DNA from 3 places in the Arthrobacter sp. FW306-05-C genome. Region 3 is predicted to be linked to each of the others. Evidence: riboswitches for the same ligand, from Rfam matches in the RefSeq annotation. Region 3 holds a riboswitch; each other region holds the start of a gene.
The links. A riboswitch is a leader RNA that binds a small molecule or an ion and turns the genes downstream of it on or off. The one in region 3 is predicted to bind thiamine pyrophosphate.
Positions count from the first base shown of each region.

Region 1 (10,191 bases), 350 kb from region 3:
CGCCGGCTGCTAGGAACTCCTCGCTCTTCCCCCGCATGCCGGCGGCCAGGTCCGCCAGCGCCGCCTGCGCGTCCGCGGAGCCATATTCGTCCCGGATGTCCTGGCTGATCCGCATGGAGCAGAACTTCGGACCGCACATGGAGCAAAAGTGCGCCGTCTTGGCCGGTTCGGCCGGTAGCGTCTCATCGTGGAACGACTCCGCGGTCACGGGGTCCAGGGACAGCGCGAACTGGTCCCGCCAGCGGAATTCGAATCTCGCCTTGGACAGGGCGTCATCGCGCTCATGCGCCCCGGGGTGGCCCTTGGCCAGGTCCGCGGCGTGCGCTGCGATCTTGTACGTGATCACGCCCGTTTTCACGTCGTCCTTGTTGGGCAGGCCCAGGTGTTCCTTCGGCGTGACGTAGCAGAGCATGGCTGTGCCGTACCGGGCGATCTCGGTGGCGCCAATGGCCGAGGTGATGTGGTCATACCCGGGCGCCACATCCGTCACCAGGGGCCCCAGGGTATAGAAGGGCGCACCCTTGCACAGCTCCTGCTGCCGCTCCACGTTCTCGCGGACCAGGTGGAAGGGAACGTGGCCCGGCCCCTCCACCATCACCTGCACGTCGTACTCCCAGGCCCGCTGCGTCAGCTCGGCCAGCGTGTCCAGCTCCGCGAACTGGGCCGCGTCGTTGGCGTCAGCGGTGGAACCGGGGCGCAGACCGTCACCCAGGGAAAACGCAACGTCGTACTTCGCGAAGATCTCGCATAGCTCATCGAAGTGCGTGTACAGGAAGTTTTCCTGGTGGTGGGCCAGGCACCAGCCGGCCATGATCGAGCCGCCGCGCGAGACGATGCCCGTTACGCGGTTGGCTGTGAGCGGGACGTACCGCAGCAGCACGCCGGCGTGGATGGTCATGTAGTCAACGCCCTGCTCGCACTGTTCAATGACAGTGTCGCGGAAAATCTCCCATGTCAGCGCGTTGGCCTCGCCGTTGACCTTTTCCAGGGCTTGGTAGATCGGCACTGTCCCGATGGGGACGGGGGAGTTCCGGATGATCCATTCCCGCGTGGTGTGGATGTCATCGCCGGTGGACAAATCCATCACCGTGTCGGCACCCCACTGCGTGGCCCACTGCAGCTTGTCCACCTCCTCCGCGATGGAGCTGGTGACCGCGGAATTGCCGATGTTGGCGTTGATCTTCACCAGGAAGGCCTTGCCGATGATCATCGGCTCGGACTCGGAATGGTTGATGTTGCTGGGGATGATCGCGCGGCCGGCGGCCAGCTCGCTGCGGACCAGCTCGACGTCGCAGTTTTCCCGCAGCGCCACGAACCGCATTTCCTGGGTGATGATCCCCTGCCGGGCATAGTGCATCTGCGTCACTGTCCGGCCGTCGACGGCGCGGCGGGGCACCGGCCGGGCGCCCTTCCATTCTGCAGAGGCGGCACCCCGGCGGACCGCCGAGCGGCCGTCATCGAGCAGGTTGCGCTCCCTGCCGGTGTACGCCTCGGTGTCTGCCCGTGCCTCAATCCACTCCGAACGGAAGGGCTGAAGGCCCCGGACGGGGTCGCTGCCCGGCCCCGCTGTCCGGTAGGTGCGGAACGGTTCGTTGGGCCGGCCGTTGGGGGATGGCTCAAGGGAAATTTCCGTTACCGGCACCCGGATCCCGGCGCCGGGATCTTCGATAAAGGCCAGCGAATGCGACTTCAGGGACTGGGTCACCTGAAGTGCTGTCTGAGCGTCCGCTGTTGTTTCGGCCTGGATTTGGGCAGCGTTTAACTGGGTGTTTTGTGTACTCAAGGGAATACTCACTTCCTTCGCCGGCATTACCCGGACAGGTTCAACGGTCGCAGGCCGCGTCAGCCCGATCTCAGCCCCTGCAGGGGCACCCGTGTGGTCAGGAACGAAGCTACCACAGGCCCCTGGGACCGCGTTGTCACAATCCGCGGTGCTAGCCTGTCCGGGCAATGAAAGGAAGTCCTGATGCCACAAGTCATTGAATTCAGCGGACCCGTCCTGACCGGACCCGACAGCATCCGGTACGGGCTTTGGTCCGTGGACGGGAGCCTCACCTTCACCCGTCCCGTGACGGAGCCGGGCAGGGTCCTCCATGGCTGGGTACTGCCGGGTTTCGTTGACGTGCACTGCCACATCGGGCTGGGACCGGGCGGCCCCGTTGACGCCGCCACGGCTGCGGAGCAGGCCCTGGCTGACCTCAACGCAGGAACCCTGCTGGTCCGTGACGCCGGTTCACCGGCCGACACCCGCTGGATGCAGGGCGGCAGGGATTTCCCGCTGCTGATCCGTGCCGGGCGGCACATCGCCCGAACGCGGCGCTACCTGCGCGGCTTCGCGGAGGAAGTGGAGCCGGAGGGCCTCGTGGAGGCCGTCCGCAAGCAGGCGCGCGACGGCGACGGCTGGGTCAAGCTGGTGGGGGACTGGATTGACCGCGGCGCCGGTGACCTGGCCCCTTCCTTTCCCGCCGCCGTCGTCCGTGACGCCGTCCAGGCAGCGCATGACGAAGGTGCCCGGGTGACCGCCCACTGTTTCGCCGAGGACACCCTGGACCTGATGCTGGATGCCGGAATCGACTGCATTGAACATGCCACGGGCCTCCTGCCCCGCCACCTGCCCCGGTTCGCCGAACAGGGCATACCGATCGTGCCCACCCTCATCAATATCGCCACCTTTCCGGACATCGCGGCGCAGGCGGATTCCAAGTTCCCGCGCTACGCCGCCCACATGCGCGCCCTGTGGGAACGCAGGCTGGAACGGGTGGCCGAGGCCCACGCAGCCGGCGTGCGCATCTTTGCCGGAACCGATGCCGGCAGCACAATCCGCCACGGCAGGATCGCGGACGAAATCCTTGAACTGCACGGCGCCGGCCTGCCAATGACTGCAGCACTGGATGCCGCATGCTGGGCCGCCCGGACCTGGCTGGGGGCGGGCGTCCTGGCGGAAGGAGCGCGGGCCGACGCGGTGGTGTGCCGGGAAGACCCCCGGGCCGTGCCGGAGACCATCAGGTCGCTTGAGCATGTGGTGCTGGGCGGCCGCATCATCCGCTGACCAGAGGGCCCTTGGGGACTTGGAATAAATTGAAGGTTCAAGTAATTTTAATGTGTGACAGGCCGCCATTGGGACGGCCTCCAACACAAGGAGCCATCAATGACCGCAGCAGCCAGCAGCCAGGATCTTCTTCCTGCCGACCTCGCCATGGGCACCGTGATGCTCAAGGTGGGCGACATGAAGCTCATGGCCGACTACTACCAGCGCGCGCTGGGACTCGAGGTGGTGGCTGAGCAGGACGGCGGACTCTACCTTGGCCGGCTCGGCAGGCCGCTGGTCCACCTGGCCCCGGCGCCGGGACTGCATATTCCCGGCAGGGGAGAGGCGGGCCTGTTCCACACCGCCCTGCTGTTCGAAGACCAGGCTTCCCTGGCCGCCACCGTCGCCACGGCCGCCCAGTACGAGCCGCGGTCCTTCACCGGCAGCGCCGACCACTTGGTGAGCGAGGCCTTCTATTTCACCGACCCCGAGGGCAACGGCATTGAACTGTACTGGGACCGCCCGCGCAGCAACTGGTCCTGGAACGGGACGGACGTCGTCATGGACAGCCTTGCCCTCCCGCCGCAGCGCTACCTGGAGCAGTACCTCACCGAAGAGTCGCTGGAAGGCCAGCGCCGGACAACCGCAGGCGTTGGCCACGTGCACCTCCAGGTGGGTCACGTCCAGGCCGCCCGGGACTTCTACGTGGGAACCCTCGGCTTCGAAAAGACGGCCGGCTGGCACGGGCAGGCATTGTTTGTTTCCGCCGGCCGCTACCACCACCACATGGCAATGAACGTCTGGAACAGCCGCGGTGCCGGGCCGCGCAAGGACACCCTGGGGCTCGGTGAGGTGCTGATTGAAGTTCCTTCAGGGGACGACGTCGGGGCGCTGGCGGACCGCCTCAAGGTTGCCGGAGTGGCCTCGCACCACACCGGTGCCGAGCTCCGCTTCGAGGACCCGTGGCGCAACCGGATCCGGGTAGCCGTCCGCTGACGGGTGGACTTGGCCCCCGTTTGCACGGCGGGGCAGCACAGAAAGGGTCCGGCGTGCGCGGGCAGGCGGGCAACTACTAGGCTGATCCCGTACGGCCGGGCAGCGCCCGGCGCGCTGTCCCGCCAACGGAAGAAGGGCAACCCCATGGGCTTCACCGAGATCTTTGTCGCCACCCATGACGCCGCGCTGAAACGCGCCGGCATCCTCGACGAGGGCAGCGGCTCCGCGGCTGGCGGCCCTGCCGCCCATGCGGTGCGGATCCAGGGAATCAGCGACTTCGAGGTTGAGCAGCTGGGCGACCTGGCGGGAACGGCCGTCCACGCGGGCGGCGCCGACTACGAGCTGACCATGGTGGACGTTGCCAGCGATTCGCTCCTCGCCGTGCCGCCGGCTATGGTCCGCGCCCTGGCGGATCTGCTCTCATACGAAACCGAAGGCGAAGGCAACGTCCTCGACGACGTTGCCGAACAGTGGGCCGCCCAGGAGGACATGCCCTTCGACGCAGGCCAGGCCCGGACCTATGTGCAGCAACTGGCGCAGCTCGCCGCCGGAATCGACGATTCAGAACGGACCGGACTGTACGTCTGGTCCGCCTGAGCCGGGTCCTGGAACCCTTCGGCGCTCCCCGTATGGCCGGCGCGCCAGCCACGCCCGCGCCAAGTCGAATTAACCGCGCTCATCTGGCACAATGGACAGGTACTCGATCTGCGCGGCCCCTCTCTCCGCGTCCGGATCCTGTCCCTCGAGCCCGCAAGTACGGCCCGCCCCACGGGTGCAGAAAGCCGGGTTCACCCCTTTTCTGAAACAGGAGTGACCACAAAAGTGGCCGTAAAGATTCGCCTTAAGCGCTTCGGTAAGATGCGCGCACCGTACTACCGCATCGTCGTCGCGGACTCACGCACCAAGCGTGATGGCCGTGCCATCGAGGAGATCGGCAAGTACCACCCCACCGAAGAGCCCTCATACATCGAGGTCAACTCAGAGCGTGCCCAGTACTGGCTGTCCGTCGGCGCCCAGCCGTCCGAGCAGGTTGCCGCGATCCTGAAGATCACCGGTGACTGGCAGAAGTTCAAGGGCCTGCCGGGCCAGGAAGGCACCCTCAAGACCAAGGTCGAGAAGGAATCCTTCGTCGCCCCGGAGAAGGGCTCGGTCATCATCCCGGAAGCCATCACCAAGAAGGCCTCCAAGTCTGACGCTGCCGAGGCCCCTGCCGACGCCGAAGCTGAGACCACCGAGGCTGAGTAGATTGCTGGCAGAAGCGCTGGAGCACCTGGTCCGTGGAATCGTCGATTCCCCGGATGACGTCAAGGTCAGTTCGAAGAACAACCGCCGCGGGGATACCCTCGAGGTGCGCGTTCACCAGGATGACCTCGGACGGGTGATCGGCCGCCAGGGCCGCACGGCACGCGCACTGCGCACCGTGGTGGCAGCACTGGCCGGTGGCGAACCGGTACGCGTCGACGTCGTCGACACCGACCGCCGCCGCTGAGCGCTCGGCAACATTCAGTTCTTGCTCCGGCCCCTCCACCATCAGGTGGAGGGGCCGGTTTGCTTTCAACAACACAGTCCTTTCATCAGAAACACCACAACCCGGAACAGAGGAACAGATGCAGCTTCAGGTGGCGCGGATCGGCAAGCCGCACGGCATTCGCGGGGAAGTCACGGTCCAGGTGCTGACGGACGCCCCGGAGGACCGGTTTGTCCCCGGTACCACGTTCGTGGTTGAGCCTGCTGCGTCCGGTCCCCTCACTGTGAGCAGCGCCCGCTGGAACAAGGACATCCTGCTGCTCGGATTCGAGGAAGTGGCTGACCGCAACCAGGCTGAAACCCTTCGCGGCGCCAAGCTGTTCATCGAAACCGAGGAGCTTGACGAGGACGACGATGACGAGGGCTGGTACGAGCACGAACTGGTCGGCCTTGAGGCCAGGATCGGCTCCCGGGTGGTGGGCAAGGTGACGGCGCTGAACACCATGCCCGTCCAGGACCTGCTCATGGTCACCACCCCCGGCGGTGAAGAAATCCTCATCCCGTTCGTGGAACAAATCGTGCCGGAAGTCAACGTCGAGGAGGGCTACATCCTCCTCACCCCGCCGGACGGGCTCTTCGAACTGAACTCCGACGAAGCTGCTGCCCTCGAAACGGAAGGCAGGGACTAGATGCGGATCGACGTCGTCAGCATCTTTCCTGAATACCTTGCCCCGCTGGAACTCTCGCTGATCGGCAAGGCCCGCCAGGATGGAATCCTGGACCTGCACGTCCACGACCTGCGCAGCTTCACCGCTGACAAGCACCGTTCCGTGGACGACACCCCGTACGGCGGTGGCGCTGGAATGGTCATGAAGCCCGAGCCCTGGGCGCAGGCCCTCACCGCCGTGGCGGAAGGGCGCCCGAATCCGCAGCGCAAGCCCGTGCTCATCGTTCCGTCCCCTGCGGGCGAGCGGTTCACCCAGGCCCTAGCCTATGAACTGGCGGAGGAGCAGCATCTGGCGTTTGCGTGCGGGCGGTACGAAGGCATCGATGAACGCGTCATCGAATGGGCGCAGGAACACTTCACCGTCCGCCCCGTCAGCCTGGGCGACTATGTGCTCAATGGCGGGGAAGTGGCCGTCCTTGCCATGGTGGAGGCCATCGGCCGCCTGCTCCCCGGCGTTGTCGGCAATCCCGAGTCCCTAGTGGAGGAATCCCACTCCGACGGGCTCCTGGAATACCCGGTCTACACCAAGCCTTCGGTCTGGCGGGACCGCGAAGTGCCGCCGGTGCTCCTCAGCGGCAACCATGGCAGGATCGCCCAGTGGCGCCGCCACGAACAGTACCGCAGGACGGCTGAGCGCCGCCCGGACCTCCTGCAGGGGTTCGACGCCGGCAGCCTCCCACGTGCCGACCGCAGCGAATTGCACAACCTGGGCTACGACGTCGTGGACGGCCGCCTGGTCCGCCGCCCGGAACCGGACGCCGCACAGGAGGGTTAACCCCGGCGGAATTGGCGTAACCCTGCTGCTGTGGCAAAATTAACCCTTGTGTCTGCTGGGTCCGCACCTGCCACAGGGGGTAGCGCGGCCAACAGCGTGGCAACCGGCCCCATCAAGCCTTGAAGCGGCCGGACTACTTTACTTCGGCGGTGATGCCCGGCCTGCTTTCCAGTGGGCCGACTTGCCTGCCGTTACCCAAAGTGAATGACCTGTGGCGTTCACCAGGAGTGCAATCATGCATATTCTCGACTCCGTCGATGCAGCCTCGCTGCGCAACGATGTTCCCGAGTTCCGCGCGGGCGACACCCTCAAGGTGCACGTGAACATCATCGAAGGCAAGAACACCCGTGTCCAGGTCTTCCAGGGCTTCGTCCTGGGCCGCCAGGGCGATGGCGTTCGCGAAACCTTCACCGTCCGCAAGGTTTCCTTCGGTGTCGGCGTGGAGCGTACCTTCCCGGTGCACTCCCCGATCATCGAAAAGATCGAGGTTGTCACCAAGGGTGACGTCCGCCGCGCCAAGCTGTACTACATGCGTGCACTGCGCGGTAAGGCCGCCAAGATCAAGGAAAAGCGCGACTTCAGCTCCGCCAAGTAAGTCCAGCCCGGACTCACTGCCACGCCGGAGCGCGGCCGTAGCCGGCAAGCGCCGGAGCAACACCAGCGCCAGGATACAGACCATGCACCAGACAAAACGCCAGCCCCGCAAAAAGGGCTGGCGTTTTGTCGTTGCAGCGGCGTTGCTCCTTGCTGTTGCCATCAGCGGACTGGTCCGGTCACTGTGGCTGGATGTCTACTTCATCCCCTCGCAGTCCATGGAGCCGCTCCTGGAAGGCGGGGACCGCATCCTGGTATCGCGCACGGACTTCCAGTCCGAACCCATCCGGCGCGGGGACGTTGTCGTCTTTGACGGCCGCGGCAGCTTCGCCCCGCTGAACAGCGGCAAGGGCCCCTTCGCGGACGCCGCGGCGTCCGCCCTGCAGTGGCTCGGCGTCGCCGGCAGCGACACCACCTACGTCAAAAGGGCCATCGGCGTTCCAGGCGACACAGTGGTCTGCTGCGACGCTGCCGGGAAGGCCACCGTCAACGGCGTTCCCCTTGACGAGCCCTATGTTTTTCCGGGGGACGTGCCCAGCACCCAGAAATTCAGCACCCTGGTTCCGGAAGGCAGGCTATGGCTGATGGGGGACCACCGCTCCGTCTCCGCCGATTCCCGCAGCCTGCTCGGCGCCCCGGGCGGTGGCCTGGTGCCGCTGGACCGGGTGATCGGCCGGCCGGTCCAGATCCTTTGGCCGCTTGATAGATTTGCTCCTGTAGCACGGCCGCCCGCAACGGGGCCAACAACACAGAACGGACGGTAAATGCCCGAGAACCACGCGCGGAAACCTGAACCGCGCCACGACGGCGCTTCAGAAACGCCCGCCGTCCAGGCCTCCTCCACGTCGGCTCCGGGGGAGGATCCGGAGTCAACCGCACCCGTCCACCGGCGGAACCGGGCGGAGTCCAAGGCTGCCGGCAACCCCTTCCTCGGGTGGCTGAAGGAAATCGCCACGGTGGTGGTCATCGCGGTGGTGCTGTCCTTCCTCATCAAGACCTTCCTCTTCCGGGCATTCTTCATCCCCTCCGAATCCATGGTGAACACCCTGGACGTGGACGACCGCATCTTCGTCAACCTCCTGGTCCCGGAACCGTTTGCCCTGAGCCGCGGGGATGTTGTGGTGTTCCGTGACACCAAGGGATGGCTGCCTCCGGCACCGGCCAAGGCACAGGGCCCGTTCACCTGGGTCCAGGACGGCCTCACGTTCGTTGGCCTCCTGCCGGACAACTCGGAGCAGCACCTGGTCAAGCGCGTCATCGGACTGCCGGGCGACCACGTGGTTTGCTGTGACGCCGGCGGTAAACTGACCCTTAACGGAACCTCGCTCGACGAGACCTACATCAATCCCGCCGAGGTGCCGCAGGTCCGCAACTTTGACGTCACCGTCCCGGAAGGCAAGGTGTGGGTGATGGGTGACAACCGGAACCACTCCGCCGATTCGCGCGCCCATATGGAGACCGACGGCGGATTCATCGACCTCAAGGACCTGGAAGGCAAGGCCGCCGTGATCGCGTGGCCGCTGAACAGGATCAAGACCTTGGACAACTACCCGGACGTGTTCAAGAACGTCCCGGCGGCGAAGTGACCATGTCCCCGGCAGTGCATGCTTCTCCGGCAATACAGGCTGCTCCGGCGACGAAGGCGCGCGCAGCCTCGAAGCCGGCGGCACGTGGTGCCAAGGCGCCCACCCTGCGGCATGAGCGGACCTTCAAGGCCCAGGGCGTACGGTTCCTGGCCGGGGTGGACGAGGTGGGCCGCGGGGCCCTCGCCGGCCCTGTCAGCGTGGGAATCGCCGTCGTCGACCTGGAACGCCAGAAGCCGCTGGCAGGCGTGCGGGACAGCAAACTGCTCAGCCCGGCCGAGCGGGAACGCCTGAATCCCCTGGTGCGGCGGTGGAGCGTCGCCTCAGCGGTGGGGCACGCCAGCGCGGACGAGATCGATTCCCTGGGGATCATTGCCGCCCTGCGGCTGGCGGGAACCCGCGCCTGGGGGAGCATCCTGGACGCCGGAACCATCCCGGACGCTGTGCTGCTGGACGGAAGCCACAACTGGCTTTCCCCGGCGGAACAGCTGTCCCTGTTTGACCAGCCCGTGCTGGAGGCGGGCTGCGAGGCGCCGGTCCACACCAAGGTCAAGGCGGACATGCAGTGCCTCAGCGTGGCCGCCGCCAGTGTCATCGCCAAAGTGGAGCGGGACCGCATGATGCGGGAACTGCACAGTGAGTATCCCACTTATGGATGGGACATCAACAAGGGCTACGCCACCGCTGGCCATCGGAACGTGCTGCGCGCTGCCGGCCCCACGCCCTACCACCGGGTCAGCTGGCGGCTGCTCGGCGGGGAGCTGCAGGGCATGGACGTCCCTGACGGGGAAGAGCCGTACGAAGACTGACTCCTGCGCCCGGCGCCAGGCGCGCCGCACATGGTGCAAGATGGAAGCATGAGTGCTGAAGATCTTGAGAACTATGAAACCGACATGGAGCTTCAGCTCTACCGTGAATACCGGGACGTCGTCGGCCTGTTCAGCTACGTTGTCGAGACCGAGCGCCGCTTTTACCTTGCCAACCACGTGGACCTCCAGGCCCGCAGCGCCGACGGCGAGGT
Region 1 covers NZ_CP084556.1:2,578,641-2,588,831, reverse strand. The annotation lists gene thiC (phosphomethylpyrimidine synthase ThiC) at 1-1,783, opposite strand, end outside; TPP riboswitch at 1,779-1,886, opposite strand; gene LFT44_RS12005 (amidohydrolase family protein) at 1,967-3,049, shown strand; gene LFT44_RS12000 (VOC family protein) at 3,149-4,024, shown strand; gene LFT44_RS11995 (hypothetical protein) at 4,169-4,621, shown strand; gene rpsP (30S ribosomal protein S16) at 4,847-5,269, shown strand; gene LFT44_RS11985 (RNA-binding protein) at 5,271-5,513, shown strand; gene rimM (ribosome maturation factor RimM) at 5,632-6,180, shown strand; gene trmD (tRNA (guanosine(37)-N1)-methyltransferase TrmD) at 6,181-6,993, shown strand; gene rplS (50S ribosomal protein L19) at 7,229-7,588, shown strand; gene lepB (signal peptidase I) at 7,671-8,351, shown strand; gene lepB (signal peptidase I) at 8,352-9,173, shown strand; gene LFT44_RS11955 (ribonuclease HII) at 9,176-9,979, shown strand; gene LFT44_RS11950 (DUF2469 domain-containing protein) at 10,028-10,191, shown strand, end outside.
Region 1: linked by a shared signal. The riboswitch ahead of thiC (phosphomethylpyrimidine synthase ThiC) and the one ahead of thiO (glycine oxidase ThiO) in region 3 are both predicted to bind thiamine pyrophosphate.

Region 2 (10,191 bases), 1.1 Mb from region 3:
GCTCGGCGGCCAGCCGCCGAGGCTGGGCGAAGCCGTCGTACGCCTGGCGCACCCGCTGGCGCAGGAAATGCCGCACGGTGGGCGGCCTGCGGGCCACGAACAGGTCCGCAAGTGTCCGCTCGCTCCCGCCTGCGGCCTTGATGGTCCTAATGAGTTCGAGGTTTTCGAACAGGACGCCGGCATAGCCGCCGGTGGCCAGCAGCGCGTCGCGGCGCACCCCCAGCGTTCCCGGGTAGTCGGCCGACCAAGCGCGGTTGAGCAGGGTCCGGGCCGTGTCCCAGCGGGCGTGCCATGGGAGGGGGGTGAAGTAGTTCTGCGGGCGTACCACGTGAGCGGATTCCAGGTGATGGACGACGGCGGCGAGGGCCTCGCGCGTATAGCGGACGTCGTCGTCCGCTACGACAAGGAACGGCGCACCCGGGGTGCGCACGCCGGTCATGACGCCTGCCACCTTGCCGTTACTGGCCTGCCCGTGAAGGGCAATGCTGTCCGGCGGGGTGTCCGGCCGGATGTGGCGGACCGCTGCGGGAAACGTGGCACGGTGCCGGTCGAAGAGGTCGGGGTCTGAGCCGTCCACCACGGTGACCGGGATCCAGCCCACCAGTTGGCGGAGGTAACCGGCCAACTCTGCCAGGCCCGAGTCCTCCGTCCAGCGCAGGGGAAGGATGTACTCCGCATCGGGGACCAAACGGGGACGCCCTTCCCTTGCCCCGGGAGTGACTGTCGCGGGCGCGGCTGTCACGCTGCCGCCGGCACGGCCGCCCGGAGCGATGTCTGCCCGGCTTCCCAGGACGACATCAGGTGCGCGGTAAGGCGGGTGTCGATGGCCATGACCGCCGTCGCCCCGAACAGGACATCGGCAAGCAGTTGCGGTTCGGCTTCCACCAGGCCGCCGGCGAGGTCCCGTCCCGCAATCTGTTCGTGCACGGCGTCGGCCTCCACGTGCTCGTCAAAGTAGTGCGTGATGTCAGGGCCGAAGCCGTGCCGGCGGAATCCGTTGCCGTAGAAGCGGTTGGGCTGCGAGGAGGTCATTTCGTAGATGGCGAGGTGCCCGGTGATGGCACCGCGGAGCCGGCGGTTCAGGCCGCAGAGCGACATGAGGTTGACGGAAGCCAGGGAGATTGCCGGGACCGTGTCCACGTAGGCGCCGTAGCTGTCATCCAGGCCCAGGCCTCGCATGGTCCGGGCGAACAGCGCGCTGTGCATCCGCTCAGGCCGGCCGCCGCCGTATTCGTCCGCCTGGATTTCCACCAGGGCCGCCTTCGGCCTGCCGCTGAGCCGCGGAATGGCCCAGGTGTGCGGGTCGGCTTCCTTCAGCTGGTACATGGATTTGTGGACCAGGAACTCCTTGAGCTGGTCCAGGGTGGCTTTCCGGGCCACGTAGCGGGACAGGCTGGGGCCGGTGTCCGTGGCGGCCAGGCCGAAGAGGACGTCGGCAACGGCGTCACTGGTCATGGCAATTCCGTCGGGCAGTTCGAAGTTTCCTGCCGCCTCCTTGGCGGCAGCGCGCAGTGCCGCTTCGAAGGGTTCCTCGATCAGCCGCCGGACCCTGATCAGCGCAGGCTCCCACTCCCAGCTGTCTGAAACGCCGTCCAGTCCGGAGTAATGGAGTTCGTAAAGGCAGAATAGTGCGAGTTGGATGTCCTCGTCGGCAATGATGTCGCCGGTTCCGGCCAGCTGCCGCACCATCAGGGAGTACAGCCCATCCAGGCCTGGCCCCGCGGCGTCCGGAGCCTGCGCCAGGACTTTGAACAGTGCGCTGCTGACGGGGCCTCTGGTTTCCGGGATTCTCATGGTGCTCCTTGGTCTGCCGCGCTGCTGACGGGAACGAACGCGGGGCCGACCATGGTGAGTCCCATGTGCCCGTACTCCTCGAAACCCGGGAGACAACATAGTAAGCATGATTACTAATAAAAGCTAAGCGCGCTTATTTCCATGCCTCGCGCCACCACGCACGGCCGGTCACATCCTGTCCGGTTGGCGCCCGCAGCCCTCAATCCAGCGCCGTTCGGTGTAAACTGGACCACGCCCGGATGGGCAAATCAAAAGCCTTACCCAAACCAAAAAGCAACACTAAAAACGACAGGGGAGCGCCGCCGTCGGGCATCCTGGCTAAAGCCGGGCACCGCAGGTGGGCGCTGAGAGTGCGGACAGCCGCAGACCCTCGAACCTGATCCGGTTAGTACCGGCGCAAGGGAGTCGAGTTCTCAAAGTGTCGCGGCTGCACGGCAACGGGCCGTCAGCCGGTCCACTTTCCCCTCCTGTTTCCCAGGAGGATCACATGAGCACTGCAGCAATCAAGAAGACCACCAGCAGGTCCTGGCGCGTCGTGGACATCGTGGTGGCCGCGCTGGTGGCCATCGCCGGCGGCGTCATCTTCTGGGCATGGGACCAAGGCGCGGCAGCACTGTCCGCCCCCATGAACGCGGCCTACCCGCCGCTCACCGGTCTGCTGGCCGGCGGATGGATGATTCCGGGCGTGCTGGGCATGCTCATCATCCGCAAGCCGGGCGCGGCGCTGTTCTGCGAGACCGTGGCCGCCACCGGAGAGCTGCTTATGGGCTCGCAGTACGGCGCCTCGGTCCTGTTCTCGGGGTTAATCCAGGGCCTGGGTGCGGAGATCATCTTCATCATCTTCGCCTACCGCAAGTTCAACCTGCCCGTCTCCCTGCTGGCAGGCGCCGCGGCCGGCTTCTTCTGCGGCCTGAATGACTCGTTCGCGCCGTGGGGCTGGAACATCGCCTACTCAGGTGCGGACAAGTTCGCCTACATCGTCCTCGCCACGATATCCGGCGCCGTCCTGGCCGGAGGCCTGTCCTGGCTCGCCACCCGCGGCCTGGCCCGCACCGGCGTATTGAGCTCCTTCGCGTCCCGCAGGGCTGCCACGGAGCCAGTCTTCTCCTGATGGCACCCTCCCAGGGCGCAGCCGGCGCCGTCCGCCCCGCGGCGGTCACTGCCCGCGGCTGGGGCTGGCGGCATGCCGGCAGGGCCAGGCCCGCCGTCCATGCCCTTGACCTGGACATCAGCCCCGGCGAGCGGGTGCTGCTGCTGGGCCCCTCGGGCGCCGGAAAGTCGACGCTCCTGCATGCGCTGGCCGGCGTACTGGGAGACATTGACGACGACGGCGAGGCGGGCGACGCCGACGAGTCGGGTTCGCTGCTGGTTGACGGCGCTGTGCCCCGCTCCCAGCGCGGCCGCGCCGGCCTGATGCAGCAGGACCCGGAGACGCAGGTGGTCCTGTCGCGGGTGGGGGACGATGTCGCGTTCGGAGCCGAGAACCTTGCCGTGCCGCGTGACGCCATCTGGGCGCGCGTGCACGAGGCGCTTGCCGACGTCGGACTGTCCCACCTCCCGCTGGACCACCCGACGTCGGCCCTGTCCGGCGGGCAAAAGCAGCGCCTGGCGCTGGCGGGGATCCTGGCCATGCGCCCGGGGCTGATCCTGCTGGATGAGCCCACCGCCAACCTGGACCCGGACGGGGTGCTGGAAGTCCGCGACGCCGTGGCGCGCTGCCTGGACAAGACCGGGGCCACCCTGGTGGTGGTGGAGCACCGGGTGTCGGTGTGGAAGGACCTGGTGGACCGGATCGTGGTCCTGCAGCCGGGCTCCGCCTCCGAGCCCGCCGTGCTGTTGGACGGGCCGCCGGACCGGGTACTCAGTGAGGCGCGCACCATGCTCGCCGCGGCGGGGGTGTGGGTTCCAGGCTACGTCCCGGCCACCCGTGCCCGGGCTGCGGTGCAGGCGCCGGGAACGGGGAATCTCCTGCTGGCGGCCGAACAGCTGGGTGTTTCCCGCGAACGACCCCGTCGCAAGGGCTTCCGGAAGATCCCGCCCGTCCCCGTCCAGGAAGGCGTGGCCGCGCAGGTCCGCGCCGGGCAAGCCCTGGCCATCACCGGTCCCAACGGCGCCGGCAAGTCGACCTTCGCGCTGACCCTTGCCGGCCTCCTGGAACCGGTCTCCGGGAAAGTCTCCGCCACCCTGGACCTCAGCCGGGGTGCGGGCATCGACCCGTTCCGGTGGAAGGCCGAGCAATTGATTTCCCGCGTAGGGACGGTGTTCCAGGAGCCTGAGCACCAGTTCGTGACCGGCAAAGTGCTGGATGAGCTGCGCTTTGGCCCCCGGCACCTGGGCCATGGCGAGGACCGGGTTGACGAGCTGCTGGAGCGGCTGCGGCTCACCCAGCTGGTGGATGCGAACCCGTACACGCTCTCCGGCGGTGAAAAGCGGCGGCTGTCCGTGGCCACCGTCCTTGCCGCCAGCCCCCGGGTCCTGGTCCTTGACGAGCCCACCTTCGGGCAGGATGCCAACACCTGGGCCGAGTTGGCCTCGTTCCTGTCCGAGCTGCTTGATGCCGGAACGGCGGTGGTTTCGGTGACCCATGATGCCGAATTCACCGAGGCGCTGGGCGGCGAGGAGCTGCGGATGGTGGCTGCGGAAACGGTGGCGCCATGAGGCAGCAACTCACCCTCAGCGGCAACCGGGCCGTGCTCACCCGCGCCAACCCGCTCAGCAAATTCGCGGCGGTCCTGCTCATCACCGCCGTCCTTGCCCTGTCCATCGACTGGGTCTCGGCATCCGTGGCGTTGGTCTTCGAGCTTCTGCTCTTTCCCCTGGCCGGGCTCACCCTGTCCCTGCTGTGGCAGCGGGGCTGGCCGCTGATCCTCGCGGCCGCCATAGGCGGTTGGAGCACGTCCATCCTGGCGCCGGACAGCGGCAGGATCCTGCTCGACGCCGGCATCTGGACCATGAGCGAAGGTTCCCTTCAGCTGGGGATCGGCTTCCTCCTGCGCGGCTTTGCCATCGCCCTTCCGGCGGTGCTCCTGATGAGCTGCACCGATCCCACGGACCTCGCCGATGCGCTGGCGCAGAAAGCGCGCCTGCCGCACCGGTTTGTCCTGGGAACCCTCGCCGCAATGCGGCTGGTGGGGCTCATGGCCGAGGAATGGCAGACCATCGGCATGGCGCGGCGTGCCCGCGGCGTGGGTTCACGCGGCAGCCTGGGCCAGCGGGTGAAGGCCACGCTGGGGCAAAGCTTCGGGCTCCTGGTGCAGGCCATTCGGCGCGCGTCGAGGCTGGCCGTCACCATGGAAGCGCGGGGCTTTGGCGGTGCCACGCGGACCTGGGCGCGGGAATCAACCTTCAGCGTGCTGGATCTCGGAGTAGTGGCCGGCGGCGTCGTGGTGGCTGGGCTTGCCCTTTTTGCGGCTGTTACCGCCGGTACCTGGAACATGGTGTGGTTGGGAAGCTAAGTCCCGGGCCCGAGTGTTACCTAGGCTTCCCTATCGCACGTGATGGGTACAGCCTTTCCGTATCCCCCAAACGGGCTCTTGGGTAGGTGCTGGGCAGGCTGGATAACTCATTTATGATATATTCGGCGTATGACGCAAGAGACCGCTGAACACGTTGCCGCCATGCTCAGGGACGCCCGGAGCGAGAAGGGGTGGACCCAGGGCCAGTTGGCTGCCGAACTAGGCACCAGCCAGAGCGCCGTGGCCCGGATGGAACAGGGCAAGCAGAACCTGAGCCTGAAAATGATCCAGCGCCTGGAAAACATCTTCGACCGCAGCATCGTCAACGTGGGCAAGCCGCAGATGACCCACCTGCGGGTAGAGGGCGGCCGCACCCTTTCCGGTGCAGTGGACGTGAACAGCAGCAAGAACGCCGGCGTCGCCCTGCTCTGCGCCAGCCTGATCAACCGCGGCACCACCGTGCTCCGCCGGCTGGCCCGCATCGAGGAAGTTAACCGCATTGTCGAGGTGCTCACCAGCATCGGCGTGGAATGCACCTGGCTTAACGACACGGACCTGCGCCTCCGCCGTCCCGCCGTCCTGGACCTCGAAGCGATGGACGTGGACGCGGCACGCAGGACCCGCAGCGTCATCATGCTGCTCGGCCCCATGCTGGATGAATCGCGGGAGTACCGGCTGCCCTACGCCGGCGGCTGCGACCTTGGCACCCGCACGGTGGAGCCCCACATGCAGGCACTGCGCGAGTTCGGCCTCTCGGTGGAAGCCACGGCCGGTTTCTACACCGTCCAGGCACCTCCTGCCGACACCCGCGACCGTTCCTTCGTCCTCACCGAGCGCGGCGACACCGTCACCGAGAATGCGATCATGGCGGCGGCGCACCGGCCGGGAACAACCGTGATCCGCAATGCCAGCCCCAACTACATGGTCCAGGACCTCTGCTTCTACCTACAGATGCTGGGCGTCACCATTGAGGGCGTGGGCACCACCACCCTGAAGATCACCGGCCAGCCCGAGATCGACGCCGAGATCGAATACTTCCCCTCCGAAGACCCCATCGAAGCCATGAGCCTCATCACGGCCGGCATCGTCACCAACTCGGAGGTCACGGTGCGCCGCGTTCCCATTGAGTTCATGGAAATCGAGCTGGCCACCCTGGGCCAAATGGGCCAGAAGCTTGAGATTTCGGGCGAGTACATGGCCCGCAACGGCCGCACCCGCTTGGTGGACGTCACCACCAAACCCTCCGAGCTGCGCGCCCCCGAGGACAAGATCCACCCCATGCCCTTCCCCGGGCTGAACATCGACAACCTGCCGTTCTTCGCCGTCATCGCCGCGAACGCCCATGGCCAGACCATGATCCACGACTGGGTCTACGAAAACCGGGCGATCTACCTCACCGAGCTGAACCGGCTCGGCGCCCAGGTACAGCTCCTGGACCCGCACCGGATCTACGTCAACGGGCCCACCAAGTGGCGTGCCGCCGAGGTTGGCTGCCCGCCAGCACTCCGCCCGGCGGCCTGCCTGCTGCTGGCGATGCTGGCAGCACGCGGCGTGTCCGAACTGCGGAACATCTACGTGATCGAGCGCGGATACGAAGACCTGGCGGAGCGTTTGAACACTATCGGTGCCAAGGTGGAGTACTTCCAGGACTAGGCATTCACGGTTTGTCATGAACCGCGTGTGACAGTTCCAATATCCCTGCGTTGCCGCAAAATGTTCGTATGCGTACGTTCGGCGTAGAGGAAGAACTCCTGATCGTTGATCCGGAGTCCGGGGAACCGCTTGCGCTGGCTGACGCCCTCCTTGCCGGCCACCGCGTTGCGGCGGACGATCTTCCCGTGGAACCGGACACGCATCACGCCGGGAACCACGGGGATTACGACGACGAGATGGGCCTGAGTGCCGAGCTGAAGCTTGAGCAGATCGAGACCCAGACCCGGCCATGCGTGGATTACGGCAGCCTCCTGGAACAGATCCGCGCCGGCCGTGCCCTGGCGGACCAGGCGGCCCGGAAACACGGTGCCAGGGTGGCGGCCCTTGCCACCTCGCCGGTGGCATCCCCCAGCCATACCACCCCGGATCCGCGCTACGCCAGGATGCTGGAACGCTTCGGCCTCACTGCACAGGAGCAGCTGACCTGCGGCTTCCACGTCCACACCTACATCGCATCGCCGGAGGAAGGCGTGGCGGTCCTGGACCGCATCCGGGACAAGCTGGCGGTCCTGACGGCGCTGAGCGCCAATTCACCCTTCTGGAACGGGGTGCCCACCGGGTTCGAAAGCTACCGGACCCAGGCCTGGAACCGGTGGCCGACGGCAGGGCCGGCAGGCATCTACGGCACCTACCCCGCCTACCGGAGGGTGGTGACGCGGCTGCTGGATACCGGGGTCATGTTGGACGAGGGGATGCTGTACTTTGATGCCCGCCTGTCCCGCAACCACCCCACCGTTGAGGTGAGGGTGGCGGATGTATGCCTGCGGGCCGAGGACGCAGCCCTTATTGCCGTGCTGGTCCGGGCGCTGGTGGAATCTGCCAGCAGGGAGTGGCGGGACGACGTTGATCCCACACCCGTTCCCACAGTTCTTTTGCGAATGGCCTCCTGGCAGGCCAGCAGCGAGGGGCTTAGCGGCGAGCTCCTGGATTTTGGCAACTTCCGTCCCGCCCCCGCCGCGGATGTGGCCCGTGCCCTGGTGGATTACCTGGCCCCCGTCCTGCAGGAGCAAGGCGAGCTGGCGTTGGCCCGGCAGGGTGTGGAGGAGATCATCGCCCGCGGAACAGGGGCCGCCGAACAACGCCGCGCCCGGGACAAAGCCCTTGCCGGTCCGCCGCCTGAGGACATGGGGTTTGGCGCCGTGGTGCGCCAGGGCGTGCAGGTGACCATGCGCGGAGCGCTGGATCTCGGAGACGTGGAGGACACACCGGAACTGCTGCGGGTCCGCCAGGCCTGACCCGCCGCGGCGCGGAGTTTCCTCTTCGACGCCGTGCTTCCTTCCCGCGGCCCACATTCGGGCCGCGCCAGGGAATATGCGCCGCGGGAACACCGCAGCGCGTCGAAAACTTAGATCTGCTTGAGCGCCTGCTCCAGGTCGCGGATGAGGTCGTCCGCATCCTCCAGTCCCACGGAGAGGCGGACCACGCCGTCGCTCAGGCCAATGGCCGCTCGTCCTTCCGGGCCCATGGCGCGGTGCGTGGTGGTGGCGGGATGCGTGATCAGTGACTTGGAATCGCCCAGGTTGTTGGAGATGTCGATGATCCGCAGCCCGTCCAGCAGGGCGAAGGCGGCTTCCTTGCCGGAGCGTCCGCCCGACGGGGCAAGCTCCAGGGTCAGGACGGTGCCGCCTGCGCTCATCTGCTTCGCCGCCAGCCCGTACTGCGGGTGCGATTTCAGCAGCGGATACTTCACCCAGCTCACGGCCGGCTGCTCCTCCAGCCACTCGGCAAGCCGGAGGGCCGTGGCGGAGGAGTGGTTGACGCGCAGCCCCATGGTTTCCAGGCCCTTGGTCAGGACCCAGGCGTTGAACGGGGACAGGGCGGGGCCGGTGTGGCGCATCAGCTGCTTTACGGGGCCGTCAATGAACTCCTTGGTGCCCAGGATGGCGCCGCCCATCACCCGGCCCTGGCCATCGATGTGCTTGGTGCCGGAGTAGACGATGACGTCCGCGCCCAGGTCACCGCAGCGCTGCAGCAGGGGAGTGGCAAAGACGTTGTCCGCCACCACGGTGGCCCCGGCCGCGTGCGCCAGGTCGCTGACCGCGGCGATGTCCACGATTTCCTGCATGGGATTGGATGGGGATTCGAAGAAGACAGCCGTGGTGGGCTTGGAGAGCGCTTCGCGCCACTGGTCCAGGTCCGGGCCGTCCACGAACACGGTCTCCACGCCCCACCGGGGCAGGATCTCGTTCAGGACCACGAAGCAGGAACCGAACAGCGAGCGGGCGGCCACTACACGGTCGCCGGCTGCCAGCAGGGCGCCCAGGGCGGTGAACACCGCGGACATGCCCGACGCCGTCGCGAAGCACGCTTCGGTGCCTTCGAGCAGCCGGAGCCGTTCCTGGAACGTGGCCACGGACGGGTTGCCGTAGCGGGAGTAGACAAAGCGCTCGTCTTCGCCGGTGAAGGCGCGTTCAGCAGCGGCTGCGGATTCGTAGACGAAGCCGGAGTTGAGGAAGATGGCCTCGGACGTTTCCTGGAAGTTGCTGCGGTCCAGCCCGCCGCGGACGGCCTGGGTGTCGGGGTTCCAGCTGGGGGCGTCGTGGTTGAAGCTCACTTAGTTCTTTCCGAGGTTGGTGGGCAGGCCGCGGTTTTTCCAGCCATTGACGGTCCGCTCGCCGAAGCGGTCGGGATCGCCCTCGAAGCCCTCGAGGACGCTGTAGGCGGTGAAACCCGCCTGGGTGGCGGCGGTGGCAGCGGCGACGGAGCGCTTGCCGGAGCGGCACAGGAACACCAGTTCCGTGCCCGGGTCCTCCGGCGCCTGGTCCGTCAGATCCTTGATGAAGTCTGGGTTGGGGATGCCGCCGGGGAAGGTCCACTGGATGAAGAGTGGGTCGTTGTCCGTGGCCTTGGTGTCCGGGATGCCGATGTGGGCCCATTCGCCCTCGGTACGGACGTCCACCAGGACGGCGCCCTGCTCCAGCTTGGCCCAGGCTTCCTGCGGCGTCAGGTCTCCGGCGTAGCTCATGCGTGGCCCTCGCCATCAAACTCGCCGTCGAACTCGCCCTCAAGCTCGTCAACGGCCGTTGCAACGGCGGCGTTTGCCGAGGCGATCGCGGCCGGAAGGACGATGGCCTGCGCCACGATGACGGTGGTGCCATTGAAGGTTGCTGCGGGGCTGCCGTGCAGCACGTAACCGTCCGCGAGTGCAGCGGAGATCCGCTCGCAGAACTCACGGTTGTCCGCGCCGGTAATCAGGCGGTAGGACAGTCTTTCCTCAGAGGCGGGTGCG
Region 2 covers NZ_CP084556.1:4,011,531-4,021,721, reverse strand. The annotation lists gene LFT44_RS18705 (glycosyltransferase) at 1-688, opposite strand, end outside; gene LFT44_RS18700 (iron-containing redox enzyme family protein) at 739-1,794, opposite strand; TPP riboswitch at 2,075-2,215, shown strand; gene LFT44_RS18695 (ECF transporter S component) at 2,282-2,905, shown strand; gene LFT44_RS18690 (ABC transporter ATP-binding protein) at 2,905-4,452, shown strand; gene LFT44_RS18685 (energy-coupling factor transporter transmembrane component T family protein) at 4,449-5,249, shown strand; gene LFT44_RS18680 (UDP-N-acetylglucosamine 1-carboxyvinyltransferase) at 5,379-6,902, shown strand; gene LFT44_RS18675 (glutamate--cysteine ligase 2) at 6,971-8,197, shown strand; gene LFT44_RS18670 (O-succinylhomoserine sulfhydrylase) at 8,308-9,516, opposite strand; gene LFT44_RS18665 (rhodanese-like domain-containing protein) at 9,517-9,927, opposite strand; gene LFT44_RS18660 (DUF1737 domain-containing protein) at 9,924-10,191, opposite strand, start outside.
Region 2: linked by a shared signal. The riboswitch ahead of LFT44_RS18695 (ECF transporter S component) and the one ahead of thiO (glycine oxidase ThiO) in region 3 are both predicted to bind thiamine pyrophosphate.

Region 3 (10,191 bases):
CTCCCGCGTGGTGATGTCTGAGGACACCAGCCGGACCCGGACCTTGGTGCCGGACTCCAGCTCGCCGGCGCAGCGCGCCGTCACTGCGGGTTCGGCAATCTGGATGATCCCGGAGCTGCCGTTGCCGTACTTGCCGTTTTTCCCGTTGCCGTTACTGTTCCCGTTCTGCGGCTTGGACCCGGAGATCACGATCGCGTCGAACTCCTGCCCGATGTGGTTCAGCAGCAGGGCCGCCTCCACGGTATCCAGGGCCAGGCGTTCCATCCGTGACGCCAGTTGGTCCGAGCCTGCCATGATGCCCGGCAGCAGCGGCAGGGCCTCCCGCGCCCAGCCGGGAACATCGCCGCCGTTGCTCAGGGCCTCGCAGATGACCAGCACGAAGCGGTCCACTAACCGGCGCAGCGGCGCGGTGGTGTGGGCATAGGCAGCGCCGATGGCGGACTGGATCCCATCCTCGGGGACGGTCCCGTCGAAGGCGGTGTAGGAGGCTCCGCGGAACAGCATGCCTGCCGAATGCATGATGGCCAGCTGCCGCGGATCGGTGGGGTCCAGGGACCGCAGATACTCGCCATAGCTGACTTCGCCGTCCCATGGCCTGCCCAGCACCTCGGTCTGCAGGCGAAAATGCTTCAGGGACCGTTCGTCCGGGGCCGGCATGGTGCGCAGGATGCCCACCTTGCCCTCCAGCATGAGCTGCGCCGCCGCCATCCCGGTCATCAGCGAAATCTGCGCGTTCCAGTCCTCCACCGGAAGCTGTGGAACAGCGTCAATCCGGTAGCCGCCGTCGGGCAGCTGGACAATCTCCTGCTCAGGCATGTTCAGGCTTGCACCTTCACGCGCCCGTTCCAGTGCCACCCGCTTCAGGCCCACCTCACGGAGCAGCTGGAGCACGGGCGGGGCGGTCCCGGCGTCGAGGGCTGCCTGGGCGCCCCGGTAGCTGAGCTTGTCGCGGCTGCGGACCCGCGCGCGACGGACGCTGACCGTCAGTACGGTTGCTTCGCCGTCGAGCGTGAAATCCCAGACGAAGGCCGAACACTCCTGGCCGGGCAGCAGGCTCCCGGCCCCTTCGCTGATGATCTCCGGGTGAAGCGGGATCCGGCCGTCAGGAGCGTAGAACGTCTGTCCGCGCCGCCGCGTCTCCGCGTCCAGGGGGCCTCCCGGCGCAACGAAGGCTGGAACATCGGCGATCGCGTACATCACGCGGTAGCCATCCCCGTCCAATTCAATGAACACTGCCTGGTCCAGGTCCGTGGTGGACGCCGGGTCGATGGTGACAAACTCGACGGCGGTCAGGTCGTAGGACGGCAGCTGCAGCGCCGCAACGGCAGCCAGGGCGTCTTCCACGGCTTCGGCGGGATAAGGACCCGGAAGCTCAAGCTCCGTCCGCAGCAGGCCCAACGCCTCTTCCAAGGCGTTCTTATGGTCGTGGACGTTGGGAGCCAGCCGATGATGTGACACAAAATTCAGCGTAGCCCCAAGTTCCGCGATTAAGCAGGCTCAGGAACCGGCAGCGTCCAGCGCGTCGAGGAGGGAGGCAGCAGCGGCGGCGGGATCAGGGGCTTCGGTGATGGCCCGGACCACCACGATCCTGCGCGCACCCGCCTCCGCCACATGGCGGACGTTGCCGTGGTCGATGCCGCCGATGGCAAACCAGGGCACCGGGTCCGCAGCCTGCCGTGACGCCTCGGCCGCGTACTTGACCAGTTCGGGACCGACGGCGGCCCTGCCGGGTTTGGTGGGCGTAGCCCAGACGGGGCCCACGCAGAAGTAGTCCAGCCCGGACGGTGCGGCAGTTGCGGCAAGGGCGGCATCCACCTGTTCGGGTGTATGGCTGGAGAGTCCGATGGCGGCGTTGCCGTCGACCAGCGTGCGTGCGGCCGCCAGCGGCAGGTCCTTCTGGCCGATATGGAACACCGGGGCCCCGGAAAGCACAGCGATGTCGGCGCGGTCGTTGACCGCCCACAGCTTGCCGTGCCGCACCGCCACTTCCTTCAGCACAGCCAAAAGGTCCAGTTCCTCGGCTGCCTCGATGGTCTTGTCGCGCAGCTGAATGATGTCCACGCCGCCGGCAAATGCCGCGTCCACGAACTCCGCAAAATCGCCGCGGTCCCGCCGTGCATCGGTGCAGAGATACAGGCGGGCAGCCTTGAGGGCCTCGCTGTCGCGGGCGTTGACAACCTCGGCATTGGCAACTCCGCCGGCCGGAGCGTGGGAACCTGCGGGAAGGGAAGGGGTGGTCGCATTCATGCCTGCAAGCCTAATTCCTCTAAACTGGGGAGGTACTGCGGGAGCCCGCGGCAGCTGTCACAAAGCGCCGGGCTGAGAGGGCGTCAGAGCCGACCGCTTGACCTGATCCGGTTAATGCCGGCGTAGGGAAGGAACCCAGATGCGTACCCCCGGCACCACCCAGCCCTCGTCCGTTGATGCGTCCATTCCCTCCACCCTTCGTGCCGACGTCGCCGTCATTGGCGGGGGAGTGGTGGGACACGGTATCGCCTGGGAAGTGCAGCGTTCCGGACGCTCCGTCGTCCTCATTGACGACGCGCCAGGTTCCGGCGCGAGCTGGGCTGCCGCCGGCATGCTGGCCCCCGTGAGCGAACTGCACTACCAGGAGGAGGACCTCCTGGAACTCATGCTGGAGGCATCGTCACGGTGGCCGGCATTCGCGGCCGCCGTCGCCGATGCATCGGGCACGGATTCCGGATACCTCACGACGCCGACACTCGCCGTGGGTGCCGACGCCGCCGACCGCCGCGCCCTGATGGACCTGCGCACAGTTCAACAGGCGAGCGGGCTGTCCGTGGAACCCTTGACCGTCCGGGAGGCCCGCAAACGCGAACCCCTCCTCAGCCCCGCCATCGCCTGCGCCCTCGATACCCCGGGGGACCACCAGGTGGATCCCCGCCGGCTGGTGGCGGCCCTGCGGCTGGCACTGGCCGGCGGCGTCCGCGAAACGCACCACCTGGCCGTGGCAGGGGCAGTGGACGGTTACGCAGTGCCGGAGCGGGCAAGCGGGCTGTTGTGGGAGGACGGCATCGTTACGGGGGTTCGGCTCGCCGGTGGCGGCACCGTCCTGGCAGCGGAAACCGTGGTGGCCAACGGGCTGCAGGCGGGGGCGCTCGCGGACCTCCCCCATGGCCTCGAGCTGCCCCTGCGTCCCGTCCACGGGGACATCCTCCGGCTTGCGGTGCCCGGCCACCTCCAGCCCCTGGTGACCGCAACGGTGCGGGGACTGGTGCACGGAGTTCCGGTGTACATCGTTCCGCGCCGGGACGGGACCGTGGTGATCGGAGCCACCCAGCGCGAGGACGCCCTGTCCGACGCCGTCAGTGCCGGCGGCGTCTACCAGCTGCTGCGCGATGCCCAGGCGCTGGTGCCCGCGGTCGCCGAGCTCGAACTTCTGGAGTGCACCGCCCGGGCCCGCCCGGGAACCCCGGACAATGCGCCGCTGCTGGGAAGGGTGCCGGTGGACCTGGCCTTAAGAAGCGAAGGGTCCGCAACGGAAGCCGGTTACGTTCCGGGGCTCATCATCGCCACCGGTTTTTTCCGGCACGGCGTCCTGCTCACACCCGCTGCAGCAGCGATCTGCACGGATCTGCTCGACGGAAAAGCCGACCCCCGCTGGGTCCCCTTCCGCCCGGGCCGGTTCTCCGGCCTGGGAACGGCCACCCACGGCCTCCACGACAATGGCACCCACACCAAGGAAACAGCGTGAACATCACCCTCAACGGAAACCCGCACACGGTGGCCGACGGCGCCTCCATCACCACACTCGTCAGCCAGGTCACCGGACGCCCGCTGGCTGACAACGGGCAGGCGACGGACGGCGGGAAGCTGGGCGTCGCCGTCGCCCATAACGCCCAGGTGGTGCCGCGCAGCCAATGGTTCGCCACGGCGCTCGCCGAGGGCGACGACATCGAACTCGTTACAGCAGTACAGGGAGGCTGACGCCATGACCGAAACCAGCACCATCAACCCCGCCGGAAACCCCGGTGCCGGCGACGCCCTGGTGATTGACGGCGTCGCCCTGGAATCCCGCCTCATTATGGGCACCGGCGGGGCGCCCAGCCTGGATGGCCTGGGCGCAGCACTCCTGGCCTCCGGCACCGCCCTGACCACCGTGGCCATGCGGCGCTACTCACCCGCCGAAACCGGCTCGCTGTTCCAGCTGCTGGTGGACCACGGGATCCGGGTGCTGCCCAACACCGCCGGCTGCTTCACCGCCAGGGATGCTGTGCTCACAGCGGAACTCGCGCGGGAAGCCCTGGAAACGGACTGGGTGAAGCTCGAGGTCATCGCCGACGAGCAGACCCTCCTGCCGGACGCCGTGGAGCTCGTGGAAGCCACGGAGCAGCTGGTGAACCGAGGCTTCAAGGTGTTCGCCTACACCAACGATGACCCCGTACTTGCGCTGCGGCTCGAAAACCTCGGCGCCGCCGCCGTGATGCCCCTGGGCGCCCCTATCGGCACCGGCCTGGGGATCCTGAACCCGCACAACATCGAGCTCATCGTTTCGCGTGCGTCGGTTCCGGTGGTCCTGGATGCAGGCATCGGTACGGCGTCGGACGCCGCCCTTGCCATGGAGCTGGGCTGTGACGCCGTACTGCTGGCCACTGCCGTGACGCGGGCGCAGAACCCCGCCCTTATGGGCGAGGCGTTCAAACACGCCGTGATCGCCGGCAGGATGGCCCGGGCGGCCGGGCGCATCCCCCGCAGGGAGCATGCCCTCGCCTCGTCGGCAATGGAGGGCCGGGCGGAGTTCCTCTGACCGCGGACCTTAAACAGCTGTGGCCACCACCCGGATGGGTGGTGGCCACAGGCCGTTTACGGATGCCTTAGCGCCGCAGGATGGCGGTCAGCCGCTCCATGTCGTGGCGGGTGCGGGTGCGGCCCAAATAGACCACAGCACCGATGGCGGCAGCAATGCCAAGGACCATGGGCAGGACCCAGGGGAGCCAGGTCAAGCCGGGCAGATAGCCGAAGCCGGCCGCCATGAGGATGATCCATGCCAGCGCCGCGACAGCCACGGCGATCCCCGCCGGCAGCACGGCGCCGTACTTGGCATGGCGCTTGTCATTGGCCCAGACAATGACACCGCCGGCGGCTGCAACCAGCACCACGATGGTCAACGAAAGCATGGATGCTCCCTTTCAGGCGCAGGCTAGAACTGGCCGAAGCCCACGCGGCGGACCTCTTCTGCCCCGATTTCCACGTACGCCAGGGCATTCCCCGGAACGATGATCAGGCGTCCCTTGTCATCCTTGAGGCGCAGCTCATTGCCTTCGCTGATGGCCTCGCCGACAACCTTGGCCACCGTCTCGGCATCCTGGGTCGATTCCAGTACGATTTCGCGGCCAACGTTCTGAACGCCGATCTTAATTTCCAAGGGGGCCTCCCAGCCTGTGAAGTTCTCGTACTTCTCTACGAGGTGTTGTCTTATTTGTAGTCTAGGACTCTTTGGGGAAGCGAGAGATTCCGCGCCAAGCTAAACGGTAGATGAGGTCGCTGGCCACATCGAGGTCCAGGTTGCCGTCGGTTTCCAGCCAGTACCGGGCGCTGACCTGCGCCATTCCGGCCAGACCGCGGCCCAGCAGTTCCGCCTCGAGATGGGGGAGTTTGGTGTCTTCCGCGATGACCCGTGCAATGGCATCGGCGAAGGTGCGGTTGAAGGTTTCCAGCCGGGAGCTGACGTCGGGGTCGTTGATCAGGTCCGATTCGAAGACCAGCCGGTGGGCCTGGTCGTCGCTGGCGATGAAGTGGAAGTACGCACGCATGACGGCCTGGACGCGTTCGTCATTGTCCGTGGTGGAGTTCAGTGCCCCCAGCATCAGTTCGGTCAGGGACGCCAGGTGGCTTTCCAGCAGGGCGAGGTACAGGTCGCGCTTGGAAGGGAAGTGCTGGTACAGCACCGGTTTGCTCACATGGGCGGTTTCCGCGATCTCGTCCATGGCAGCGCCGTGGTAACCGTTGGCAACGAACACTTCCTGGGCCGCAGCAAGGAGCTGGGCACGGCGCTCATCCCGGGGCAGCCGGGCGGACCGTTGGCCTGCGGGGCGGGAGGGAGTTTGCGGTTCGGCTGCGGGCGGGCGGTCGGCCCGTGCTTCAGGGACCACAGTTATCCTTCTTTCCATTGCAGTTACCTTCACTTTACTGCGGGGTAATATGACCTGGCGGTATCCCGGGGCATACATTGAAGTATGGCTTCGTCTTTCACCGCAAATGTTTCAACTATTTCCCTCGATCCACTGGTGGAACCGGCTGCGGACCTGACTCCTGACGAGGTGGAACGGTATTCCCGGCACCTGATCATTCCCGAGATTGGTGCCCTGGGGCAGCGGAGGCTCAAGAACGCCAAGGTGCTGGTGATCGGCGCCGGCGGCCTGGGCGCCCCGGCACTGCTGTACCTTGCCGCAGCGGGTGTGGGCACCATTGGAATCATTGACGACGACGTGGTGGACCTGAGCAACCTGCAGCGCCAGGTGATCCATGGTGTGAGCGACGTCGGACGGCCCAAAATCGAATCGGCGCGGGATACCATTGCGGAGCTGAACCCGCTGGTGGACGTCCGGCTGCACAACGTGCGCCTGGACTCGTCCAACGCCCTAGGGCTGTTCAGCGGCTACGACCTCATCCTCGACGGTGCCGACAACTTCGCCACGCGCTACCTGGTCAATGACGCCGCCGCCATCCTGGGCAAGCCCTACGTGTGGGGTTCCATCTTCCGATTCGACGGCCAGGTCAGCGTCTTCTGGGAAAAGCACGGCCCCACGTACCGCGACCTGTATCCGGAGGCGCCGCCGGCGGGCTCCGTCCCTTCCTGCGGTGAGGGAGGTGTGTTCGGCATGCTGTGCGCTGCCGTGGGATCGCTGATGGTGACCGAAGCCGTAAAGCTGATTACCGGCGTCGGACGTTCCCTGCTTGGACGCGTGGCACTGTTCGACGCCTTGGGCGGCAGCTGGCGCGAGATCCGCGTGGCCAAGGACCCCGCCGCGGAACCCATCACCGAACTTACGGACTACGAGGCGTTCTGCGGCATTGCCCCGGCAGCGCAGGCCGATATCGAACACACCGTCACTGCCACCCAGTTGGCCACCATGCTGGCGTCCCGGAAGGCCGGGCTCAAGGACTTCGAGCTGGTGGACGTCCGGGAATCGGGAGAGTACGACATTGTCCGGATCGATGGGGCCAGGCTCATCCCGCAGGGACGCATCCTGGCCGGTGAGGCCTGGGACGAACTTCCGCAGGACCGAGACATCGTGTTCCACTGCAAGGCCGGGACCCGGTCCGCCAACGTGCTGGCGGCGGCACGGCAGGCCGGCTACCAGCGGGTCAGCCATCTCGACGGCGGGATCCTGGCCTGGGTGCGCGACGTGGAACCCGAAAAGCCCGTCTACTGACCGGCATGCTCTATCAGATATGGCTCCCAAACCGGTGGTTTGGGAGCCATATCTGATAGAGCAACTTGGGTCTTGAAGGGACCTCAGGCGGTTTCGCGGCCCTTGTGGTCCACCGGGCACTCGGCCTGGGCCAGTGCAGCGGAAGCGGTGGGGGAGGCGGCGGGCTGTTCGACCGTGATGCCGTACAGCGCCTCCAGCGCAGCCACGTAGTCGTCCTGCTGGCCGTTGGCGGCGAGTTCGCGGGCGCGAACCGTGGGAACGTGCAGCAACTGCTTGACCATGCGGCGGAGGGCGAACTCCACTTCTTCGGCGGCGGCGGTGCAGCCGTGCCGGGCCCGGACCTTTTCCATCTCCGCGTCCAGCACGTTCATCGTGTGGCGCCGAAGGGCAACGATGGCCGAGTCGACAGAGCGGGCCTCGCGTTCCTGCTCAAAGGCCTTGGCCGCACCTTTCACGATGCCGCTGGCCTGGGCGAGTGATTCTGCCTGTTCCTGCGGTGCCGCGAGCCGCACCGACTCAAGGGTGAGCAGTTCAACGCCCTCCAGCTCGCCGACGGCGGGGTCGAAGTCATGGGTGAGGGCCAGGTCGATGGCGATCAGGGGCTGCGCGGAGTCGGCGCGTACCTGGGACAGTTCATCAGCCTCAACGCGGGTGTCCGAGCCGCTGCAGCCGATCATGACGTCGGCAGCAGCCACGGCGGGACGCAGGGAGTCCGCGTCCAGGGCCACGCCGCCGCGCGAGGCCACGAACCCTTCGGCCCGGCCGGATGAGGAGAAGACGGAAATGTCCGTGCAGCCGCGCTCGCGCAGCAGTGCCATGGTGGCGCCGGCGTAGGCGCCGGTCCCGAAGAGCACCACCTTCTTGGTGGACCAGTCGGGGTTTTCGGAAAGATCGGTGGCCAGGTCCAGCGCCACGGAGACGATGGAAAGCCCGCGGGAACCAAGGGCGGTCTGCGCGCCCACGTCCTTGGCGGTCTTCGAGGCCGCCTGGAACAGCCGGACCAGGCCGGCGCTGGCGGTGCCGTCGTGCTGGGCGTTGATCAGCGCCCGCCGCACCTGGCCGGCGATTTCACGTTCACCCACGACGGCGGAGTCCAGTCCCGCGCTGACGGCGAACAGGTGCTGGGTGACTTCCGGTCCGGTACGGGTGCTGAAGGACCGCGAAACGAGGGGTTCGGCCAGGCCGCTGGCCTCGCTGATCCGGGATACGAGGGCCGCCCGGGCCGCTTCGACGTCGTTGGGGTTGGGGGCTTCGCCGTAGATTTCGTAGCGGTTGCAGGTGGCAAGGACCACCGCCCCGGCCACGGCAGGGGATTCGGTCAGCGCGGATGCGGCAATCCCGGAGGAACCGTTGCTCAACTGAGCAACGGTTTCGAGATCGATGTCGGCGTGTGTAGCCACCAATGAGAAAAGAACCACAGCAGACCAATCATAGCTTTTTCGTTGTCCGGTAGAACAACCTCCGGAAAGGATAGTCGCCACACTCTGCAGTGATTCGCGCCACCTTGCCGAAGCGGGCCCGGACAGCGACAGGTTGTCGTTATCTTTTGCTGCTCTTTTTGGGCACAATCAAAAGCATGACTCCTAGCCCCGCCGTCTCAGCTGCCGGCGCCCTCGCCGCAGACCATCCATTGATGGACGGCCGCACCGCCGACTCCCCGCTGATCACGGCGTACCGCGGGGGCAAGCCGTCCCGCCGTCCCGTGTGGTTCATGCGCCAGGCTGGCCGGTCGCTGCCGGAATACCTGAAGGTACGCGAGGGCATCGCGATGCTGGACTCCTGCCTCCGCCCTGAACTGGCGTCCGAGATCACGCTCCAGCCCGTGCGCCGCCATGACGTGGATGCCGGTATCTTCTTCTCCGACATCGTGATCCCGCTGAAGCTGGCCGGCGTCGGAGTGGACATCGTTCCCGGGGTGGGGCCCGTCCTGGAGAAGCCCGTGCGCACAGCGGCCGACGTTGCCGCCCTGCCGCAGCTCACCTGGGAAGCGCTGGAGCCTATCCGCGAAGCCGTTCGGCTCACGGTGGCGGAACTGGGCAAGACGCCCCTCATCGGCTTTGCCGGTGCACCGTTTACCCTTGCTGCCTACATGGTGGAGGGAAAGCCGTCCCGCGACCACCTTGGCCCCCGGACCATGATGCATGCGGATCCCGAGACCTGGGCCGCCCTCGCCAACTGGGCTGCTGACGCCTCCGGCATGTTCCTCCAGGCCCAGCTCGAGGCAGGTGCCTCGGCCGCCCAGCTCTTCGACTCCTGGGCGGGTTCGCTGGGACTGGCCGACTACACGAAATATGTTGCGCCGGCGTCGGCCCGTGCCCTGGACCATGTCCGCCACCTCGGCGCCCCGCTGATCCACTTCGGCACCGGCACCTCCGAGCTCCTCGTTGCAATGCGCGATGTCGGTGTGGACGTCGTGGGCGTTGACTACCGGCTGCCGCTCGATGAGGCAAACCGCCGCCTGGGCGGAACCGTCCCGCTGCAGGGAAACATCGACCCCGCGCTGCTGTCGGCCCCCTGGGAAATCCTCGAGGCCCACGTCCGCGAGGTCATAGCCGCGGGATCGGCAGCTCCTGGCCACGTCCTGAACCTCGGCCACGGGGTTCCCCCGGAAACGGACCCCGACGTCCTGACCCGGGTCGTGAAACTCATCCACTCCATCTCGCCGGAGTAAACCCATGGGCAGCTCTCCGGCGGCGCCCGGCCCGGCACTGGTGGTGGGCGGCGGAATCTCCGGGCTCCTGTCGGCCCGGGAACTTGCCGCGGCCGGTTATGAGGTGACCGTCCTTGAAGCGGG
Region 3 covers NZ_CP084556.1:2,931,896-2,942,086, reverse strand. The annotation lists gene LFT44_RS13585 (RNB domain-containing ribonuclease) at 1-1,458, opposite strand, end outside; gene thiE (thiamine phosphate synthase) at 1,498-2,247, opposite strand; TPP riboswitch at 2,275-2,393, shown strand; gene thiO (glycine oxidase ThiO) at 2,387-3,715, shown strand; gene thiS (sulfur carrier protein ThiS) at 3,712-3,948, shown strand; gene LFT44_RS13565 (thiazole synthase) at 3,953-4,768, shown strand; gene LFT44_RS13560 (hypothetical protein) at 4,836-5,138, opposite strand; gene LFT44_RS13555 (DUF3107 domain-containing protein) at 5,162-5,386, opposite strand; gene LFT44_RS13550 (TetR/AcrR family transcriptional regulator) at 5,448-6,113, opposite strand; gene moeB (molybdopterin-synthase adenylyltransferase MoeB) at 6,198-7,397, shown strand; gene LFT44_RS13540 (glutamyl-tRNA reductase) at 7,481-8,815, opposite strand; gene hemE (uroporphyrinogen decarboxylase) at 8,974-10,068, shown strand; gene hemG (protoporphyrinogen oxidase) at 10,073-10,191, shown strand, end outside.